DNA from 3 places in the Lactobacillus sp. ESL0680 genome. Region 1 is predicted to be linked to each of the others. Evidence: riboswitches for the same ligand, from Rfam matches in the RefSeq annotation. Region 1 holds a riboswitch; each other region holds the start of a gene.
What was found. Region 1 has a riboswitch for thiamine pyrophosphate ahead of OZX58_RS00390 (ABC transporter ATP-binding protein). Riboswitches for the same ligand answer to the same signal wherever they lie in the genome.
Positions count from the first base shown of each region.

Region 2: another riboswitch for thiamine pyrophosphate. It lies ahead of thiM (hydroxyethylthiazole kinase); the one in region 1 lies ahead of OZX58_RS00390 (ABC transporter ATP-binding protein).
Region 3: another riboswitch for thiamine pyrophosphate. It lies ahead of OZX58_RS01955 (ECF transporter S component); the one in region 1 lies ahead of OZX58_RS00390 (ABC transporter ATP-binding protein).

Region 1 is NZ_CP113945.1:74,476-81,324, forward strand. It holds gene OZX58_RS00370 (trypsin-like peptidase domain-containing protein) at 1-139, shown strand, start outside; gene rlmH (23S rRNA (pseudouridine(1915)-N(3))-methyltransferase RlmH) at 621-1,100, shown strand; gene OZX58_RS00380 (ROK family protein) at 1,116-1,967, shown strand; gene OZX58_RS00385 (energy-coupling factor transporter transmembrane component T) at 2,004-2,657, opposite strand; gene OZX58_RS00390 (ABC transporter ATP-binding protein) at 2,667-4,022, opposite strand; TPP riboswitch at 4,071-4,160, opposite strand; gene OZX58_RS00395 (helix-turn-helix transcriptional regulator) at 4,284-5,219, shown strand; gene htpX (zinc metalloprotease HtpX) at 5,265-6,161, opposite strand; gene OZX58_RS00405 (LemA family protein) at 6,178-6,738, opposite strand; gene OZX58_RS00410 (SLC13 family permease) at 6,845-6,849, opposite strand, start outside.
Region 2 is NZ_CP113945.1:1,630,518-1,637,366, forward strand. It holds gene OZX58_RS07805 (EamA family transporter) at 1-422, opposite strand, end outside; gene tenA (thiaminase II) at 534-1,196, opposite strand; gene OZX58_RS07815 (AEC family transporter) at 1,698-2,663, shown strand; TPP riboswitch at 2,799-2,900, shown strand; gene thiM (hydroxyethylthiazole kinase) at 2,989-3,777, shown strand; gene thiD (bifunctional hydroxymethylpyrimidine kinase/phosphomethylpyrimidine kinase) at 3,789-4,592, shown strand; gene thiE (thiamine phosphate synthase) at 4,606-5,262, shown strand; gene OZX58_RS07835 (hypothetical protein) at 5,312-5,734, opposite strand; gene OZX58_RS07840 (helix-turn-helix transcriptional regulator) at 5,737-5,943, opposite strand; gene OZX58_RS07845 (PTS glucose transporter subunit IIA) at 6,106-6,588, opposite strand; gene OZX58_RS07850 (hypothetical protein) at 6,594-6,849, opposite strand, start outside.
Region 3 is NZ_CP113945.1:369,491-376,339, forward strand. It holds gene OZX58_RS01945 (M42 family peptidase) at 1-281, shown strand, start outside; gene OZX58_RS01950 (MFS transporter) at 384-1,610, shown strand; TPP riboswitch at 1,670-1,758, shown strand; gene OZX58_RS01955 (ECF transporter S component) at 1,805-2,383, shown strand; gene OZX58_RS01960 (ECF transporter S component) at 2,397-2,975, shown strand; gene udk (uridine kinase) at 3,019-3,663, opposite strand; gene scrK (fructokinase ScrK) at 3,863-4,735, shown strand; partial or broken gene OZX58_RS01975 (PTS transporter subunit EIIC) at 4,768-5,727, shown strand; gene OZX58_RS01980 (glycosyltransferase family 2 protein) at 5,814-6,849, shown strand, end outside.

The sequences.
Region 1 (6,849 bases):
AGTTGACGGCAAAAAAGTGACAGATGTTGCTTCGTTACACAGTATTTTGTACGATCACAAAGTCGGAGATACCGTCAGTTTGACCGTTGATCACAACGGCAAAACACTCGATTTGCGGGCTAAGTTACAAGCTGATTAAGAAAATAAGTTAAACAAGAAAAAGGCTATACTAAGCGGTTTAAGTCGTCAGTATAGCTTTTTTGTTAATATTAATTATGGGAAACATTTTTTTATTCGGTAATGAGGACTGTCAAGTAAAATTTTAGCCGGTAATTCTTGTTGATAACTGTGGAAAACTTTGTGGATTGTGCATAAAAGATGTGAGAATGCTTTTAAATGGCTGTGGATAATCTGTTAATTGTGTTTAAATATTAGTGAAAATATATTTGCACAAACAATTGTTCAAGTTGATATAACAGTATTTTAGCGCGATAAGTTTGTGAACTTGGGCTGTGAAAAGTATGTGTGTGGGTAAAATTCATTAAAAGACAGAAAAAAATTTGGCAACCACAATTTAGCTGAAAATAAAAGAAGTGAACCACAAAATATAGATTTTGCTTTTACACAGATGTGGAAAAATTGAGTGGAAAGATTGGGAGTTAGGGGATAAACTAGTAATTATGAATATTAAAATTATTTGTGTGGGAAAACTAAAAGAGAAATATTTTAAGGATGCAATTGCTGAATACCAAAAGCGGTTAAGTCGCTTTGCCAAGGTTCAGCTAGTTCAGGTGGCTGATGAAAAGGCACCGGAAAAGTTCAGCCAAGCTGAACAAGAACAAGTTAAGGAAATTGAGGGGCAACGGATTTTAAGTAAAATCAAGGATAAGGAATATGTCTATGTGACGGCAATTAAGGGCAAGGAACGAACCAGTGAAGAATTTGCCGGTGAATTAGCGAATCTTGCAACCTATGGCCATTCCGATATTACCTTTGTAATTGGCGGCAGCTTGGGAACTAGTCCAGCCGTTAATCGCCGGGCGGATGACCTGCTTAGCTTTGGTAAGTTAACTATGCCGCATCAATTAATGCGGGTTGTTCTAATTGAGCAAATTTATCGCGGCTTTATGATTAATAGCGGTAGTCCGTATCACAAGTAGATTGGAGATTTGAAAATGAAGTTAGCAGTTTTTGATATTGGCGGGACCACCGTTAAGACAGGAATTTATGAAGATGAGCATATTCTTGAGCAGGAGAGTTTTAAAACGCCTAAAACTTTCACAGCTTTGAAAGAAAAAATGCATGAACTAATTGATGATCGGCATTTTACAGGACTGGCAATTAGTGCGCCAGGTGATGTCAATATTAAGACTGGCGTAATTGAAGGCAAAAGTATGGTGCCGTATTTGCACCAGCGGCCAATTTTTGCGGAATTGCAAGAAGAATTTGGCTTGCCCGTGGCAATTGAAAATGATGCAAACTGTGCGGGAATTTGCGAAACTAAGATGGGTAATGGCCGTAAGTTCAATAATGTTGGGTTCATCGTTATCGGAACTGGAATTGGCGGCGCGATTTTTATTAATCATGAATTGTACCGAGGTGCGCACTTAGTCGGCGGTGAATTTGGCTTTATGAGAGGCGGCACTGAGCGGATATTAAGCATGGATGCGACCTTAGTTAAGGCTGCCCATGATTACTCTGAACAGACTAAAACAGAGGTTGAGGGGAAAGAATTATTTGCTCTGGCCGAGCAGGGTGATCAATTGGCTCAAAATTTGCTTGATCGTTTTTATGATCTTTTGGCAAGCAGCATGTATGATTTGCAAGTATCTTTTGATTTTGATGCCTTTATTTTGGGCGGCGGCGTATCTGCACGCGCAGAAATCAGCAGTGAAGTTGCCAAGAGGCTCAAGCAGAAGCTGGCAGATTTCGATATGACCCGAATTATGCCGGAAGTAATGACTTGCCAGTATCATAATTCGGCTAACCTTTACGGTGCAGCTCTGAATTTCTTAGCTCAAAATTAAGTTAATAAAAAATGCAGTCGTGATTCGGCTGCATTTTTATTTTAATGTGAATAAGGCTAGATTAAGTAGAACAAGAATAATGGCACTCCAGAGCCAGTCTGATGTCTTAATTAGGACGGCAACAATTGTCGACCGCTGTTTGTCTTCTTGGTAACCGTGAGATTCCATACCTTGTGCCAGATTTTCGGCAGAATTAAGTGCTACTAAAATTGCTTTGAAATATAATACCGGCGACCAAAAACTGAGATAAACCCCCCGCATCATGCCAGCTGTCCGAATTTGCTTAACAGCTTGCTTCATGCGGGGAACAATATTGAGCGCGGCTAAAACACCGTAGGCGAATTTGCTTGGTAAGTGGAAATTCTGTTCAAAAGATCGTGCTAATTCTTCCGCGCTGGTGTCGATCGTGACGCAGCTAATGGTTAAGATATAAACGTAGATCCGGCTGGACAAGCCAAGGGCGTTAAATAAGTCGGGTGTTGGCGTAAACCATTCAAGTGTCGCAAAAATCGTAAATGCGGCAATAAACGGCACTATTAGTAGGAGCAGTAAGCTCTTTAACTTAATTTTTTTGACTAATAAATAGATAATTGCCAAGATAATAATCGCAAAATTGGTTGTTAGGCTAATTTTTAGCGATATTTCAAGCGAAATAATTAACGCTAAGATAAATTTAAAACTAGGATTCATAAAGGTACCTCACTTAGTCACGTAATGCAGCTGCTTGTCGGCAAAGACCAGATGATAGTCGCACCAATCGGCTAACCCATCAAGTTCATGGCTGATAATTAGTAAAGTCTGACCGCGTTCTTTTTGGCTTTGTCTGAGCAGATGCATAACTTTTTGACTGGATAGGTGGTCTAAGCCACTTAATGGCTCATCAATGAGTAATACATCTTGATCCGCAATTAACATCAGCAGAATTTGGAGCTTTTTTTGTTGGCCACCAGAAAGAGAATACACTACTTGGTCCAGGTGCTGGTCGAGGCCAAGGTCAGTTAAAACTTCCTTGATTTTTTGGTCAGTAAAAAAGTCATTAGTTCGCTGTTTTTTACTTAAATTAATTTCATCTTGAACAGTAACACTCAAGAATTGGTCGGTCGCATTCTGAAAAATCTGGGCAACATGCAGTAAGTATTTGCGCGTCTTTTGTTGGCGGATTTCACGGTTGCGATAGGTCAAACTGCCACTATAAGGTAGCATCTTAGTTAGCGCGTTAAATAGTGAGGTTTTGCCGACACCGTTGGCACCAGTAATCAGTGTGGTTTTGCCTGCAATAATATTGAGCTGATTTTGGTCTAACAAAAGGCGATTTTGCGTTAGCTGTGTCTTGTTTAGGGTAAAACAAGCGGCCTCATTTTGCGGCAGTGCAAATGAATAATTATTTTTTTGCATGCTTGTTTGGAGCAGTTGTTTTTTGGCTGCGGGATCTAGCTGCTTGACGTTATGGTCCTTAAACTCAAAAAGACAATCACAGACGCTTTGATAGCCGTCTAAAACGTGGTCACTTAAGATAATGGTCTTACCTTGATCGCGCAAGTGCGCCAATTTGCTAATCAAAAATTGCCGCGCTTGTGGATCACAGCTGGCAAAAGGCTCATCTAGCAAGAATAAGTCGATATCCATTGCTATGAGAACGGCAAGTGCTACTCGTTGCTGCTCGCCGCCAGACATTGTATTGATTTTTTGATCCAATAGATTTTCAATTTGGGCAAATTCGACGCCGGCGGTTAGGTGCTTTTGGTAATCTTCACGTTTAACTTGTAAGTTCTCAAGAGCGAAGATAATTTCTTCACGTGGTGTTGCCATGGTGAACTGTTCGCCAGCATTTTGAAACATAATGGCTGATTTTAACCCGGCAAGATTAAGGTAACCGCTGAGTTTACCCGCGTATTTGGGATAGAGCCCGGCAAGTATTTTAAGTAAAGTCGACTTGCCGCAACCAGTAGGCCCAATTAAGAGTGAAAATTTTCCCGTGGGAATTTCAAGATTAAGGTTGTCAATAATTTTAATATTTTGTTCGTATGAAAAAGTTAAATTTTTGCTTGTAATCATTCTTTTTACCAATTAAAAAAGTCGCTAGGGCAGGCTGCACTAACGACGTAAAAATTCATTCATTTTCCCTTCGCTGGCATTGTCCATAGCAGGTTCAACGGGTATTCTCTCAGCCTTGCGGCACCCCAAAGTTATCAAACTGATTGTACACGAAAGAGTTTTTTCTGTCTAGTCCTTGTAACTTTATGAAAATAAAATGGTAGTGGATATGATTTTTGCTATATAATAAAAGTATTAAAATAACAATAAGAAGGTGAAGCTATGGCAGCAGTTAAATTAGCGCAGTATTTGGCTAGTATTTTAAATTCAACCAATAGTGATACAAACGAATTGCGGTTGAAAGCAGAAGGCAATTTTGACTTGTTTAGGGTCTATCTTGAAAATCATAATACCGGTGTTCATCGCTATCAAACAACAAATGCGATGATTTTTTATGAAGCTGGCGGCAAGTCAAACATTAAAATTCATGGTCAGGACTTTGCACTAAAGGTAGGGAATATCGTCTTTTTGCCGGCCAAGAGTGACTATGAAGTGCAAAAGCAAACTAAGACTGATGTGTTGGTAAAGCTAGATTTAAATTCTAAGTATGATTTACAATATTTCCTGGGAAATATTGTCCATGATGAGCCGCGTGAAGAACAGGCAGTTAAGCAAATCATTAGCAGTTTACAGACCAATCGGTTGTTATATTTAAAGTCAACGCCAATTTCTAAGTCGGCTCAATTAATGAATAAGATAATTGATGAATATTTAAATCAAAACTTGTTTGCCCAAAGTGTAGCTGCAGCGGAATTAAACTTGTTGCTGGTTTCAGCTGTCCGTAATCAAAGCTTTGAATCAGCCGCAGCAGAGAAGCAAGGCTTTGCGAATGTAACACTTGAGAGCTATATTGATGCCAATTTTGCCGATATTACTTTGGATTCGGCTGCCAAACATTTTGGCTTTAACCCAAATTATTTTTCTAGCTTAGTTAAACAAAAAACGGGAAAAAGCTTTGTAGAGCATGTTGATGAACGGCGAATGCAGGAAGCACGTAATTTGCTTGCTCGCCCCGACATTTCGGTTAAGGAAATTATTGCCAGGGTAGGTTACAATGGTAAGTCCTTTTTCTATAAAAAGTTTAATGAATATTATCATCAAACGCCGGTCCAAATGCGTGCAGAGCTGTTTCGTCAAGCTAATATTAATTTGAAATAAAATAAAAAAGACATCTGTTTAATTAACAGATGTCTTTTTTGGATATTACATTTTTTCTAGCCGTTTGATCCGGTCTTCTGTCGGCGGATGGCTATCGAATAGATGAGTAAAACCGTGCTTTTTACGCAATGGATCTTCAATATACATGCCAGCACTACTTGGATCAGCCTTTTTCATTGGCTTACTGCCGTCGATTTTCTCTAAAGCAGAAATCAGACCTTGTGGGTTGCGGGTAAGGTCGACTGATGAAGCATCAGCCAAGTACTCACGATTACGCGACAAGGCCATCTGGGCAAGGCTGGCACATAATGGCCCAAGAATAAGCACAAAGACAATTGCAACAATTTTAAAAATAATGACTACGTTGTTATCATCGTCTTTGTCGCTGCCGCGGTCATCGTCAAACCACCAAATATAGCGGCTGGCAATTCCGGATAGATATGAAATTACCCCAACCAGAACCGCGGCAACTGTTGATAAGCGAATATCATAGTTGCGAATATGCGAAATTTCGTGTCCTAAGACACCTTCCAGTTCCTCACGGTTCATCATGTCAAGTAGGCCTTGAGTTACCGCAACAGCACTGTGGTCAGGATCACGGCCGGTCGCAAAAGCATTAGGACTGGGATCATCAATAATGAACACGCGTGGCATGGGTACCCGGCCAACCATGGCCATATCTTGGACGATATGCCATAATTCTGGATTATCCTGTTCGTTAACTTCTTGGGCATGATTTAAATTCATGACTAGATTTGCAGGATCACGCATGACAAAAAATAGGTAAAGAATGCTAATGACAAGCGCAATAATTACACCGCTCCATGGACTGTTACTAAAAATGTAACCCAATCCAGCACCAACAAGGGCTAAAATCACGGCAAACAGGACCATGATGATGCCAGTTTTGCGCTTATTACGAGCAATTTGTTGAAATAACATAGTGGTGACCTAATATTTAAAATTTAACCTTAGGTGCTTCTTTTTCGGCTTCACTGGCTTGTAAGTAGTCAACCTTCTTAAAGCCGTGGATCCGTGCAATCATATTTGATGGGAAAGTAAGCAGCTTTTGGTCGTAAAGGGCTGCTGATGAATTGTAGAGCTGACGTGAGTAAGCAATCTTATTCTCAGTATTGGTCAATTCTTCTTGTAATTTCAAGAAATTTTGGTTGGCCTTCAGGTCAGGATAGTTTTCTTGCAAAGCAAAAATTGACTTTAAAGCATCAGATATTTGGTTAGAAACCTTTAAAGTTTGGGCGCGGTCATCTTTAGGAACGTTAGTTAACTGATTGCGCAGCTGCACAACATTTTCTAAAGTTTCTTGTTCATGCTTAGCGTAACCCTTGGTGGTTTCAACTAAGTTAGGAATTAGGTCGTTGCGCCGCTTTAATTGGACATCGATTTGGCTCCATGATTCATCTGTATAAACTTTGGCTTTTTGAAGACCATTGTAGATAGCAATATAGATAGCGATTAATAAGACAATGATAATTAGAATTATCCAAGTTAATGATGGCATAGGTTAAACCTCCTTATATATACTGCTTCATTATAACTGATTATATATTTTTTGGACAGAAAAAAAGGATATGGCATTGTGCCATGATTCAAATAAGTCAAGCATACTAAA
Region 2 (6,849 bases), 150 kb from region 1:
AATGCAGTAACTGCAGCAAGCATATCCAACATGCGCAATGTTTGCTGGTGGCGCAGAATTAAATACGCCATCACAAAGAATGGCCCAATAAACTGCAGAATTGTCGCTATTGCTGGGTTGGCCTTTTGCACAGTAATAAAATAAAACAGCTGCACTGGCAGTAAGCCGAAAATACCGTACGCAATAATTACCAAGGCGTCGTGCTTGTTTTTCATTGTTGCTACTGGCTTTTGTCCGACAGCCGCAGCAACTATTAATAAAATCACACCTGAAACAACCATTCGTACCTGCGTAAGCCAAATCGGCGTAATTTCCGGACTTAAATTAAATAACGACTTGGCAAATAGACCTGAAATCCCCCACATAACACAGGCTAAGCCCGCAAGAAAGGCCCATAAATGTCTCTTCTTAGCTGTTACCATTTCTAACTCTCCTTTTTTATTATAACTTCCCTATAATATCAAAAAATTCTTGCAAGCTGAACCAACTAAAAAAGAAGCATGTCTACTCATGCTTCTTTTTGCTTACCATTTTTAAGCCCATTCTTGCTGCTCATACGCCATCTGCCAAAATTGCAATTCATAATAGCTGCTGCGAACAAAAGCCTGCTGCATTTTTTCCCGCTCATCTGCAGAACCAGAATCAGCTAATGTATTCGTCAACTGTAAAATTCGCTGCACATTAGCTGCATACCACTCGCCATCATAGGTATCAATCCACTCTTGATAATACGAAACAGGCGAGCCACCGGTTGCTAATTTTTGCCCAATTTCTTGATACAGCCAGTAACAAGGCACAAGTGCGGCAACAGCCGGAGCGATACCATCCCTCGCTAATGTCATCTGCAAATGATTAACGTATGCATACGCGGTCGGCGCAACTGGCGTTTGCGCAATTTCAGCTGGCATAATCTGCAATTGCTTAAAAAAGTTCTCGCGCACTGCCATCTCGCTATCCTTTAAGTCCTGCGCCATTTCAAGTAAAAACTGCTCAGTCTGTTGGTCATCCGTTTTAGCTGCAATCGCACGGTGAAATTCACTAAATTGATTTAAATAATACCGGTCTTGTAATAAATAAAAGCGAAATTTGGCCAGCGGTAATTCCCCACTTTGCAATTCCTGCACAAACGGATGCTTCATACTCTTCTGCCATAGACTGCTTGCTGCTTGGTGTAATTGGTCCGTAAATTCTGTCATGATTATTCTCCTTGACTACTAGTTTGCTTTTAATATTTAGGCATTATTAGCTCAGTAATTTATTTTATTATAAGTCTAACAATAAATTTATTACACGTTTAAAGTGTAAAATTGTTGCTATTAAAAATACTTATTGTATTATATCTGAAGGGCAATTACGGCATGAGGAAACTAGTTTTGCTAAAGAAACGTGCGCGCAACTCATCTTAGTAAGACTACCAGTATTTACATTGCCAAATAGTCTTAAATCCAAAAGTAGCTTGCAAATAACGAATCTTGTTAACAAACAAGGTTCGTTATTTGATGATACCCCCAGCTTGCTAATGGATAAGTGAAATTGCTAGTGCTATATTTTTGCCCCTAGTTCCTCAGCCATAATTACCATCAAACTGTAATTGATTAAGGTTTAGCCGGTGAAGGAATAACTGACGCCAAAAAAGCCGTTCAAGAAACAACGTGGATGCCCAAATATTAATTACCTACAGAAAGAGGAAACTTTTTATGCAAGTCTTTTTGACATCTGTATCAAGCGTAGTTGTGATTATCTTAATCATGGCCCTCGGCTTTTTACTAAAACAATTTAATTGGATTGACGATAAGTTTGGTAGTGAAATCTCTAGTATTATCACTAAGATTGCCCTGCCAGCTTCAATCTTCACTGCTGTTATGAAAAACCTTAGCCGCGGCAGTCTTTTGCAATTATCAACCGAATTATTATTCCCAGCTTTGGGTGTGATTATCGGTTATCTTATTGCTTGGCTAAGCATTAAGGTCTTCAAAATCCGTCCTGGCCGCCGCGGAATTTTTATGAATGCCGTGGTTAATGCCAACACTATCTTTATTGGAATGCCCCTGAACATGGCACTGTTTGGCGACAAGGCCATGTCTTACTTTTTGGTATACTACATTATCAATACCGTTTCTACTTGGGCTTTTGGCGTCTTCTTAATCCAAAACGACGACCCGACTGCTAAAGATAAGAAGACTAACCACAAGATTAACTGGAAAAAGCTATTGCCAATGCCACTTGTTGGGTTCATTGTTGCTCTGGTCTGGATGTTATTAGGGATTCCCGTACCTAACTTCTTAAACTCAACGTTAACTTACGTTGGTAACTTGGTAACCCCACTGTCACTGATCTATATCGGCATTGTCCTACACGATGCTGGAATTAAGAACGTTAAGTTTGACCGCGATTCAATCTTGGCATTAATTGGTCGCTTTATTGTTTCACCAATCATTTTGATTATTTTAATTAAAATCGGAACAAATGCTGGCTTTAACTTGCCAAGCTTAATGCGCCAAACCTTAGTCGTCCAAGCAGCAACGCCAATGTTAGCTGTCTTACCAATTTTAGCCAACGAATCACACGGCGACGTTAAATACGCAACTAATATTGTGGTTGAAAGTACAATTCTCTTCATTATCGTCGTTCCGATTTTGATGACGATTTTACAATTTATCTAATAATTAAAAATACTTACTTAAAAAACTTACAAAAAGGCCAGCTCTGATAACACAGCTGGGCTTTTTTACTGCTAAAAATAACACAACATTGACTTTAACATTGTATTATTCATTAAAAGCCGTTATAATTGGAAGCGATAACACGAGGGGGGCCTTTTAGGCTGAGATGAAACACCGTTTCAGACCCTTTGAACCTGTAAGCTAATACTTGCGCGAGGAACGTGTCAACTACCTATTGCTTTGACACAATTATGTGTCAAAGCTTTTTTATTAGTTTAAAGTCGCGGTTCGGAGGACTTCTTCAATAATTTTTAGGAGAAAGATTATGCAGTTAGAATTATTAGATAAATTACGTAAAGAGAACCCCGTTGTTCTCAACGCCGCTAATTTCGTTACTGTTCAAGACGTTGCCAACGGCTTAAACGCAATCGGGGCTTCACCCATTATGAGTAGCGAAATTGATGAAACCGACGAAATGGTCAACATGGCTTCAGCTGTTGCTATCAACATGGGCAGCTTAACTAAGCTGCAAATTGCACACATGAAAAAAATGGGTGATTTGGCTCGAGAATATCATAAGCCGATTGTACTAGATCCTGTTGCAGTTGGTGCTGTAGATTACCGCCTTAATATTGCTCAAGACCTATTATGGAACTTCCACGTTGGCGTTATTCGTGGTAACGCTGGTGAAATTGCCGCATTAGGTGAATTTGACTGGCAATCTAAAGGTATTGATGCTGGATCAGGAGCAGGCAACCTTGATGAGATTACTAAGGAAGTAGCCAAAAAGTACCACTGCACTGTTATTGCCAGTGGAGCAACTGATACAATTAGTGATGGCACTAATGTTGTTCATGTTCATAATGGTACACCGCTATTCCAAGCCCATGTGGGTTCTGGCGATATGTTAACAAGTATCGTCGCTGCCTTTTGTGCAGTGACCGACAGTCGCTTCGAAGCCGCGCAAGCTGCAACGCTTGTTTTCGGTTCAATTGGACAACTAGTCGTTCAAGATCATCCCGATGTTGGCCCTGGCAGTTTTGGCATGTATCTCATGGACTATTTAGCAAAAGTGCAGGTTTCTGATATTGAAAAAATTGCTGATTATGATTAAGGAAGTATTTTATGGCAGAAGAAATTAATTCATTCCCTCAAGTTCTGACAATCGCAGGTACAGATTCTGGCGGTGGCGCCGGCATTATGGCCGATCTGAAGACTTTTCAAATGCAAAAAGTCTTCGGCACGGCAGTTGTAGTTGCCGTTACTGCGCAAAATACACTGGGCGTTCAATCATCGCACTTGCTTCCATTGGAAATGATTGATGCACAATGTGCATCTTTAGCCGCCGACTTTAAAATCCGCGCGACAAAAACTGGGATGCTCGGCGATGCTGCTCATGTTCACCAAGTTGCTCTAAACTTACAGAAATATGACTTTGGTCCCATTACTGTCGATCCCGTCATGGTAGCCAAAGGTGGCGCTCACTTACTAAGTGAAGATGCAGTCGCCACTGTTAGAACCGAGTTATTACCACTAGCTAACCTAGTAACGCCAAATTTACCAGAAGCACAAGTATTAACCGGAATGACCGTTACTTCTGAAAAGCAATATCCCGACCTTGCCCATTCACTGCAAGACATGGGTGTTAAGAACGTACTAATTAAGGGTGGTCATTCAAGTGCTGAAGAAGTAAGCGACTTTGCCCTTCTTGAAGACGGCTCCAGCTTCTGGGTCAGCAGTCCGCGAACCCATACCAAACGCACACATGGTACTGGTGACACTCTAGCCGCCGCAATTACTGCCCAGCTTGCTCTGGGTCATAATCTAACCGATGCAATTAAACTTGCCAAAAAATACGTTACCAAAACAATCGAGCAGACAATCCAAGTGGGACATGGTCACGGACCACTCAACCACTGGGCTAAATAGATAGGAAACAATAATGCAAAAGTTTAATGCAAACATGCTTCGTGCTTACTTCATTTGCGGTACTCAGGATTTACCAGCTGGTAAGACCTTGCCAGAAATCGTCGAAGAAGCACTAAAAGCTGGAATTACCGCCTTTCAATTTCGTGATAAGGGAGCTGGCTCAACTTTAAGTTCTGGTGAGCGGTTGCCAATGGCCCAAAGACTGCACGAGCTCTGTCAACAATATCAAGTACCCTTCTTCATTGATGATGATGTTACTTTAGCTAAGGAAGTTAGTGCCGAAGGAATCCATGTTGGCCAAAGTGATGAAGCTATTCAAAAGGTGATTAATGAAGTCGGCAGTCAAATGATCGTGGGTTATTCCTGCTCAACTCTAGCTGAAATTAAAACTGGCGATCAACTTGCTGGTATTGATTACTACGGCAGTGGACCAATCTTCACAACTCAATCTAAAGATGACGCTGACCCTGAAATTGGGCTAGCTGGCCTTGCCAATTTAGTAACTAGCAGTAAACGGCCAATCGTCGCAATTGGCGGTATCACAGTAACAGACTTACCTAATATCGCCAAAACTGGCGCTGCTGGTGCATCTGTAATCTCAATGATTGCCCAAAGCAGTGACATCAAGAATACTGTTAAAGCAATGCTTGATGCACCGTGGCAAAATTAACTTATTTTCTAAATACATGTTTAAAATCACGCCATAGTGCGTGATTTTTTTAATTCTTTCGTTCTTCAATAATCGTAAAGATTATTCCTAGAATTAAACTAATATTCCAATAAAATATTGAAATACCCGCGATTATTCCCAAAACATCCTGCTGAAAGACACCGTACAAACACAAAAAAATTAAGCCGGTACCTAATACTAACCATTCCATCCATTTAGTTACTCGTGCACCAGCAGCATGTTCAATATAACTGTCGCGTTCGTCATCATCTAGCATATCTCTCTTGCCCTTTTTAATATCCTGCCAATTAAAAAGGTACCCTGAAGCACAAAGTAGTAACAATATTGCCCAAATAATGTGCTTCACTCTATATGCCGCATCTTTATCGTGAAATACTATGATTACTTCAAGTATACCCATTACTAAAAAGAACAAACCATAAATAGCAGTGCGCAGTAATTTTTTCTTCATTATCAGTTCTCCAAATATTCTTTTAAGCAAAATAAATCTTCAATACTTATGCCAAAAAAGCATGCCAATTTATATGCTAATAACAATGATGGCTTGTATTTGCCTTTTTCTACAGAAATAATTGTTCGTTGGGTCACACCAACTTTATCAGCCAATTCCTCCTGAGTTAATTTATGTTCTAGTCGTAACTTTTTTACTAAATTTGGCATTATTTTCATCTCTACATTCAATTATCGATATGAAGCTTACTTCACATGAAACTAGCTTCATATTAATTCTTTTACTGATAAAAATCAATCATAAATAAAAAATACACAGCTTTATAAAAATAAAGCTGTGCATCTTAAATTCAATTATTTATAAGCGAAAATCTAGTCATTCAACTTAATTATTTGTACTTCACTATTATGTATCACATTCCCCGTGACAATTTCGGAAACATCTTTAATTAAATCCATATTAGTGTAGACAACAATTATTGTATCGTCATATCCAGCTGCCTTAACCATTTCAAGATCCATATCAGCAAGCTGCATACCTTGTTGAACAGTATCGCCTTCCTTAACCATTAATTTAAACGGTTTTCCCTCTAAATTAACCGTATCTAATCCCAGATGAATTAAAATTTCTAAATTATCTTTTGTCGTAATCCCAATTGCATGCTTAGTCGGAAAAACGGTTGTAATCGTTCCTGCTACTGGAGCATAAATTTCGCCATTTTTTGGCTCAATAGCATACCCGTCACCTAACATTTTTTCAGAAAAGACGTCATCTTTAACAGCGGTAATAGGAATTAATTGACCATCCACCACTGCATTAACAGAAATGCCCTTCTTTTTAAATAATTTAAACATTCTCATTACCTACTATTCTTGACTTTCAACAATATGATTATTGCCGAACAGATACCAAATAAAAATATAAATGCAATTGAAATAACTTTAATTAACCATTCACTATTTTCTTGCCAGCCTTTTTTAACCGAGCGTAAACTAATTAATCCGAATAATGCCAAAATTGAACAAAACAGATTACCAACTAGCAACTGACCAATAAGCTGACAAGTCATAAAAAAGCGATAATTATGATTTTTATATAAAAAGTTATCCTTTTTC
Region 3 (6,849 bases), 300 kb from region 1:
CATTCTTGCCTAATCCTAAGTTCCAGCAATACGCTTGTGATGTAGCTGATAAGAACCATATTCCTTACACGCGGTCAGTTAGAACTGGCGGCGGCCAAGATGGTGCCGCAATTTATTATGAGAATGGGGCACCGACAATTGTAATTGGTATTCCAGTTCGTTATGAGCATTCACCTTATTGCTTCAGTGCCTACCAAGATTTCAAGGCAGCCGTTGAAATGACAGTGGCAATTATTCGTGATTTAACTACTGAAAAATTAGCTAGTTTCAGCCAATTTTAAGTAAATTTAATATTTTAGTTGCAAAAAATTATTAAACGAGTAAAATAATGTTCCAAAGAAATAATTAGGCGACAGAGAGCGCTTGTTTCGGAGGAATTAAATATGGATACAACTAATGAGCACAGTCATGCACTAACTACAGATCAGAAGTGGACCATCGCGTCGACCTCATCGGGATTTATGTTAGAGAACATGGATGTGCTTTTTCTATCGTTTGCGATGAGTTCGATGATTGCTGACCTGCACCTGTCTGGTGGTGCTGCAGGGCTAATTTCATCGATTACTAATTTGGGGATGTTGTTTGGCGGGATTGCCTTTGGCATGTTGGGCGATAAAATTGGCCGCGTCAAAACTTTCAGTCATACCGTGATTATTTTTGCGGTGGCGACAGCCTGTATGGCCTTTGCCAATAACATCTATTTGATTTATGCTCTCCGTTTTTTGGCCGGAATTGGTGCTGGCGGTGAATATGGTGTTGGGATTGCATTAATTGCTGAAGCTTTTCCGAAGAAGGAAATTGGTAAAATGACCTCAATTGCGGCAGTTGGTGGTCAGGTGGGGGCAATCTTCGCGGCGTTAATTGCGGCATGGATTATTCCAACTGCTGGCTGGCATATGTTGTTCTTGGTCGGTATTGTGCCGGTAGTCTTAACGGTTTTCATTAGAAAACACCTGCATGAAAGTAAGCAATTTTTAACGGCTAAGGCAGAAGAAAAGGGTTCATTGCTAACCAATGTTGCCCGCAAGATGTTTGCAACACCGCGGCTTGCTTGGCAGAGTATTGGCTTGATGATTATGATGACAGTTCAAATCGCTGGTTACTTCGGCTTAATGAACTGGCTGCCAACAATCGTACAGAAGCAATTAAATTTGAATGTTGCCAATTCAAGTTTATGGATGATTGCAACGATTATTGGAATGAGCATTGGAATGATGACTTTCGGTACCATTTTCGATCATTTTGGTCCACGGCGCGCCTTCGGTATCTTCTTAATTGGTTCGGCGATTATGGTCTACACTTTAAGTTTGGCCACCAACATGGTAACTTTGCTTATCATTGGGGCGATTGTCGGCTTCTTCTCTAATGGGATGTTCGGTGGTTACGGTGCGGTAATTAGCCGGCTGTACCCAACAGAAATTCGCTCGAGTGCGAACAATATTATTGTGAATATTGGCCGTGCAATTGGCGGGTTTTCATCAGTTGTAATTGGTATCTTGATGGATCACTACAACTTAACGGTTGTCATGGGCTTCTTATCAAGTTTATACATTATCAGCTTGATAATTATGATTAGCCTGCCTGGATTGAAAAAGCTGGCAAATAATTAGTGAAGTAAAAGAATGGTTTTATAATAATTATCGTTGTGGTATACTACCTATAAATAGATTTTAGTCACTAGGGGTGCGCTTAGCTGAGAATTACCCTTGGAACCTGAACAGGACAATGCCTGCGTTAGGGAAGTGTTTGAATAAGCATTTAACTGTACTCCTTCTGACTTAATAGTTAGTTAGGAGTATTTTTTATGTTCACAAGATCATCAAAATGGAATGTTAAGTCGGTAATTTTGGTCGCGTTGATTGGAATTATTATGGGGGTAATTTATACCTACGGCTTTAATTGGGCTTACAACATTATTAAAATGGCACTGGTTCCTACAGGCTTTGCCCCAGTAACGGACACGGTCTTTTCGGGCTTATGGCTAATGGCAGCACCCTTAGCAATGTATTTTGTACCAACGGCTGGTTCTGGGACAATTGGCGAAGTGTTAGCTTCAATTGTAGAAATGGCAATCGGCGGACAATGGGGTGCGATTACTGTTATTTCAGGACTTATTCAAGGTGCAACTAACGAAATCGGCTTTTTCCCCAAGAAGTCACGTTATCAAGCATTTTCTTGGAAGAGTGTTATGATTGGTGCCTTCTTTGCAGGACTAGGAATTTTTATTCCGTCATATATTCTTTACGGTTGGGGCAAATTTAACATGACGGTTCAGATTGTAATGTTCATTACCAATATGGTTTCGGCGCTTGTCTTTGACGGTGTACTGGTTAAATTAATCGCTAATCTGTTTGATCGTACACTAAAGCCGCGACTGGCATAGATTGAGGTAAATCATGTTTACACGATCATCAAAATGGAATGTTAAGTCGGTAATTTTGGTTGCTTTAATTGGTATTTTGATGGGTATCTTTTATACCTATGGCACTAATGACCTGTATAACTTAGTTAAAATGTTACTACTGCCGACAGGGTACGCCCCGGCAACCGACGCCTTTTTTGCAGGATTATGGTTAATGGCCGCGCCTCTTGCAATGTATTTTGTCCCCACAAAAGGTTCAGGATTAGTAGGAGAGCTGCTCGCTTCAATAGTGGAGATGGCTTGTGGTGGTCAATGGGGGATTACCACTGTAGTCTCGGGACTAATGCAGGGATTAACCAATGAAATTGGCTTTTTTCCAAAAAAGTCCCGCTACCAGAAATTTTCATGGCAAAGTGTTCTGACAGGTTCATTTTTTGCTAGTTTTGGCTTTTTAATTCCGTGTTATCTGATGTATGGCTGGTATAAATTTGCGCTTAAGGTGCAAATTGTAATGTTCTTTGTCAGTATTCTCTCGTCAGTTTTATTTGACGGGGTGCTAGTTAAGTTGATTACTAACCTGTTTGATCGCGCATTGAAGCCGAAAGTGGAATAATTTTGAGTAAACAAAAAGGTCGAGGATAATTACCTCGGCCTTTTTAGTTGGCTGTTTCTTTTCTTAAGATTGCGTGAACCTTAGTGGTTAACATGTCAATTGCAACATTATTTTCGCCGCCCTCGGGAACAATAATATCAGCGTAACGTTTAGTCGGTTCAATAAATTGATGGTACATTGGCTTAACTGTGCCTAAGTACTGGTCGATTACGGAGTCAATTGAACGTCCGCGTTCATCAATATCGCGTTCAAGCCGTCTAATGAAACGAATGTCATCGTCAGTATCAACGTAAACTTTGATGTCCATTAAGTCCCGAATTTCTTCATTTGCTAAAACCAAAATTCCTTCAAGAATAATAATATCAGCAGGCTCAATGTGAATAGTTTCAGTGCTTCTGGTATGTTCCTTAAAGTCGTAAACGGGCATTTCAATTGGCTTGTAGTTAAGCAAGTCATTGATTTGGGCTTTAAGCAGTGGAATATCAAAGGCATCAGGATGGTCATAATTGATGTTCATCCGTTCGCTCATTGGAATACCGGTATTATCCTTGTAGTATGAATCTTGCGTCATAATTAGGACGTGTTCATTTTCTTGCATTTGGTCAACAATTTTATGGGCAATCGTTGTTTTACCACTACCCGAACCGCCGGTAATCCCAATTACGACGGGTTTTTCAAGTTTAGACATTCAGACTCTCCTTTTTATCAAATAATATTTTACTGTAGTTTTTGCTGTAATACCACTAAAACAAGTGACATTTTAAGATTTTGGTCAATAATTTTTGCAATAAAAGATAAAATCTGCGCTTGAAAGGGCTTTATAAAATAGGTAACATGAATTAATAGGCGATATAAGCTCAACATTTAGTAAATGAAGGAGATAAAGTATGTTATTAGGTTCAATTGAAGCTGGCGGGACTAAGTTTGTTTGTGCGGTAGGTAATGAAAATTATCAGGTTAAAGATACGATAACTTTTCCGACAACCACACCCCAAGAAACTTTGCAAAAAGCTTCCGATTATTTCAAACAATTTCCGATAACAGCGATTAGTATTGCTTCCTTTGGTCCAATTGAAATTCGCCAGACGGCAGCTAATTACGGCTATATAACTACAACTCCTAAACTGGGCTGGCAGAATACAGATTTTGTTGGCTTCATTAAACAGCAGGTTAATGTGCCAATCTTTTTTACAACGGATGTTAACGGCTCTGCATATGGCGAATATGTCATGTCATTATTATCCAATGAAGATATTGATTCGCTGGTTTATTACACAATCGGCACTGGTGTCGGCGGCGGCGCGATTATTGACGGCAAGCTGGTTGGCTCTTTGGGGCATCCTGAAATGGGACATGTCTTACTCAAGCGCCATCCAGACGACTTGAATTTTAAGGGTGTATGTCCATATCATCAGGATTGTCTTGAGGGACTCGTTTCTGGACCGACTTTTGAAGCCCGTTTAGGCAAAGCGGGCAAGGACGTGCCATTGACTGATCACGTCTGGGACATTATGAGTTATTATGTGGCACAAGCTGTTTTACAAGTAACCTTAATTTTACGACCAGATAAGGTTGTCTTTGGCGGCGGCGTGACTAGTGAAGCATTTTTACAAAAAGTACGCCGGGATTTTGCCAAAATGTTAAACGGTTATGTTGAAGTGCCAGATTTAGCTAGATATATTGTGATGCCGGCAATTGCCGATAATGGGTCAGCAACCGTTGGTAATTTTGCTTTGGCTAAGCGGTTGTTAAAAGCTTAGTGCTAAATTGCTGATAAAAATTTTACTTATTAAATGGTACAGTTCAATTTTTAACTACCTTTACTAAAACTAAGATGGTTGCTGGTGGTTATGAAGCTTCTACATCTGGTATTTATCGGATTGGTGCCGTTGGTATCTTTATCGGATTAGTTGTTGCTTGGTTAACTGTTCAAATTTATCGTTATACGATTAAACATAATTGGCAGATTAAAATGCCAGCTTCAGTTCCGTCTGGGGTATCGAACTCGTTTAGCGCCTTAATTCCGGCTGCATGTATTGCAGTAGTTGTTGCAGCAATTAATGTAGCATTGGTATTAATGGGAACAGATTTGTTTAAAGTATTGTTCGTACCATTTTCATTTATTAGTAATATTGCTGATACTTGGTGGGGATTTTTGATTGTTATTTTCCTAATTCACTTCTTATGGTGGTTTGGGATTCATGGTGCAACAATTATCAGTTCCTTCTATACACCAATTGTATTAGCTAATTTGCAAGCTAACCAACACGGTGGTGCTTACCATGTATTTGCAGGTGATCCAGTAAATGCATTTATTAATATTGGTGGTTCAGGCGCAACTTTGGGTGTAGCAATTTGGCTGCTTTTAAGAGCTCGTTCAGCTCAATTGAAGGAAATTGGTAAGGTAGAAATTGTGCCGGCAATCTTTAATATTAATGAACCGTTGATCTTTGGTTTGCCAGTAGTTTACAATGCCAATCTATTAATTCCGTTTGTTGGAGCTCCATTGGTTTCAGGTCTTATTGCATATTTGGGAATTGCAACTCACTTAGTACCGAAAATTATTGCACAACAGCCATGGCCAACACCAATTGGGTTGAGTGGACTGATTGCGACAGCTAGTTGGCAGGGTGCAGTATTATCAATTGTCTGTGCAATTGCGGCATTCTTAGTTTGGTATCCGTTTATCAAACATTACGATAATGTTTTATTGAAGCAAGAAAAAGAAGCTGCTGCACAAGAAAATGCTTAGAAATTAGTGTGTAGATTAAGCTAGTGTATAAGTATTAATATGAACAGAGCTTTACAGTAAATAAACTCTATAGAAAGAATAAAGCGATGATAGATATTTCAATTATCGTTGCTGCTTTTAACGAAGAGAAGTATTTAGCACGTTGCCTGCATTCTTTGGCTTGTCAAACCTTTACGGGTAAGTATGAAGTAATAGTTGTCGATGATGGCAGCACAGATGGTACTGCTGATATTATTCAAAAGTTTAAGAATAAGTATCCAGAGATATTTACTTCAATAAGACAAAAAAATCTTGGTCAAGGAATGGCAAGAAACAATGGTATTAGTATTGCTAAAGGAAGATATATCGGCTTTGCTGATGATTGGGTAGAAGCTGATTATCTTTCAGAATTATTTAGTAGCATTACTAAGTATCAAAGTGATATTGCTGTATGTGATGTACATAAGATTTTTGTTGAAGAAAAAACCGAAGTAGATGTTCGGTCAATGAAATGTGATAGTGGGCTGATCGATATTGCTTTATATATTACTGAAGGGCAGAGTAATTCTTATTCATGGAATAAGTTATATCGCAGAGAAATTTGGCAGACAAACAAGTTTCCCCAAATGGTATATGAAGACTTGGATATTCTGATTCCCATTATGAGCAGATGTACAAAAATATCGTATGTTCACAGGGTACTCTATAATTATTATAAACATTCAGATAGCACAACTTCGGCGTATACTAATCCGCGGTTATTTCAAATTTTTAAGGCTTATGAAGATTTAATAGCAAATAGTACGGATCGTTATCAGCTGGAAGCACAATTTTGTGCAGTTAAGCGAATAATGATTAATATGAATACTGCAGGCTTCAATTATTATTTAGCATATTTTATATTGTTGTTAAGAAAGATCGATAATCTTAATAATGATAATTATCTGATTAATAAAAATGAGCTAACTAAAGATATTCACTATTACAGCAATCGTGAAGTTTTGCCGCCAAATATATTTGTTTATGAATCTGCAGACTTAAAAGCATGGAACTATTACAAATTTGATGAAAACATAACGACTTATTCTGATGATATTAGTGACACAATTGATAGATTATTTGGAGAAGGTGGTCTATTAATTG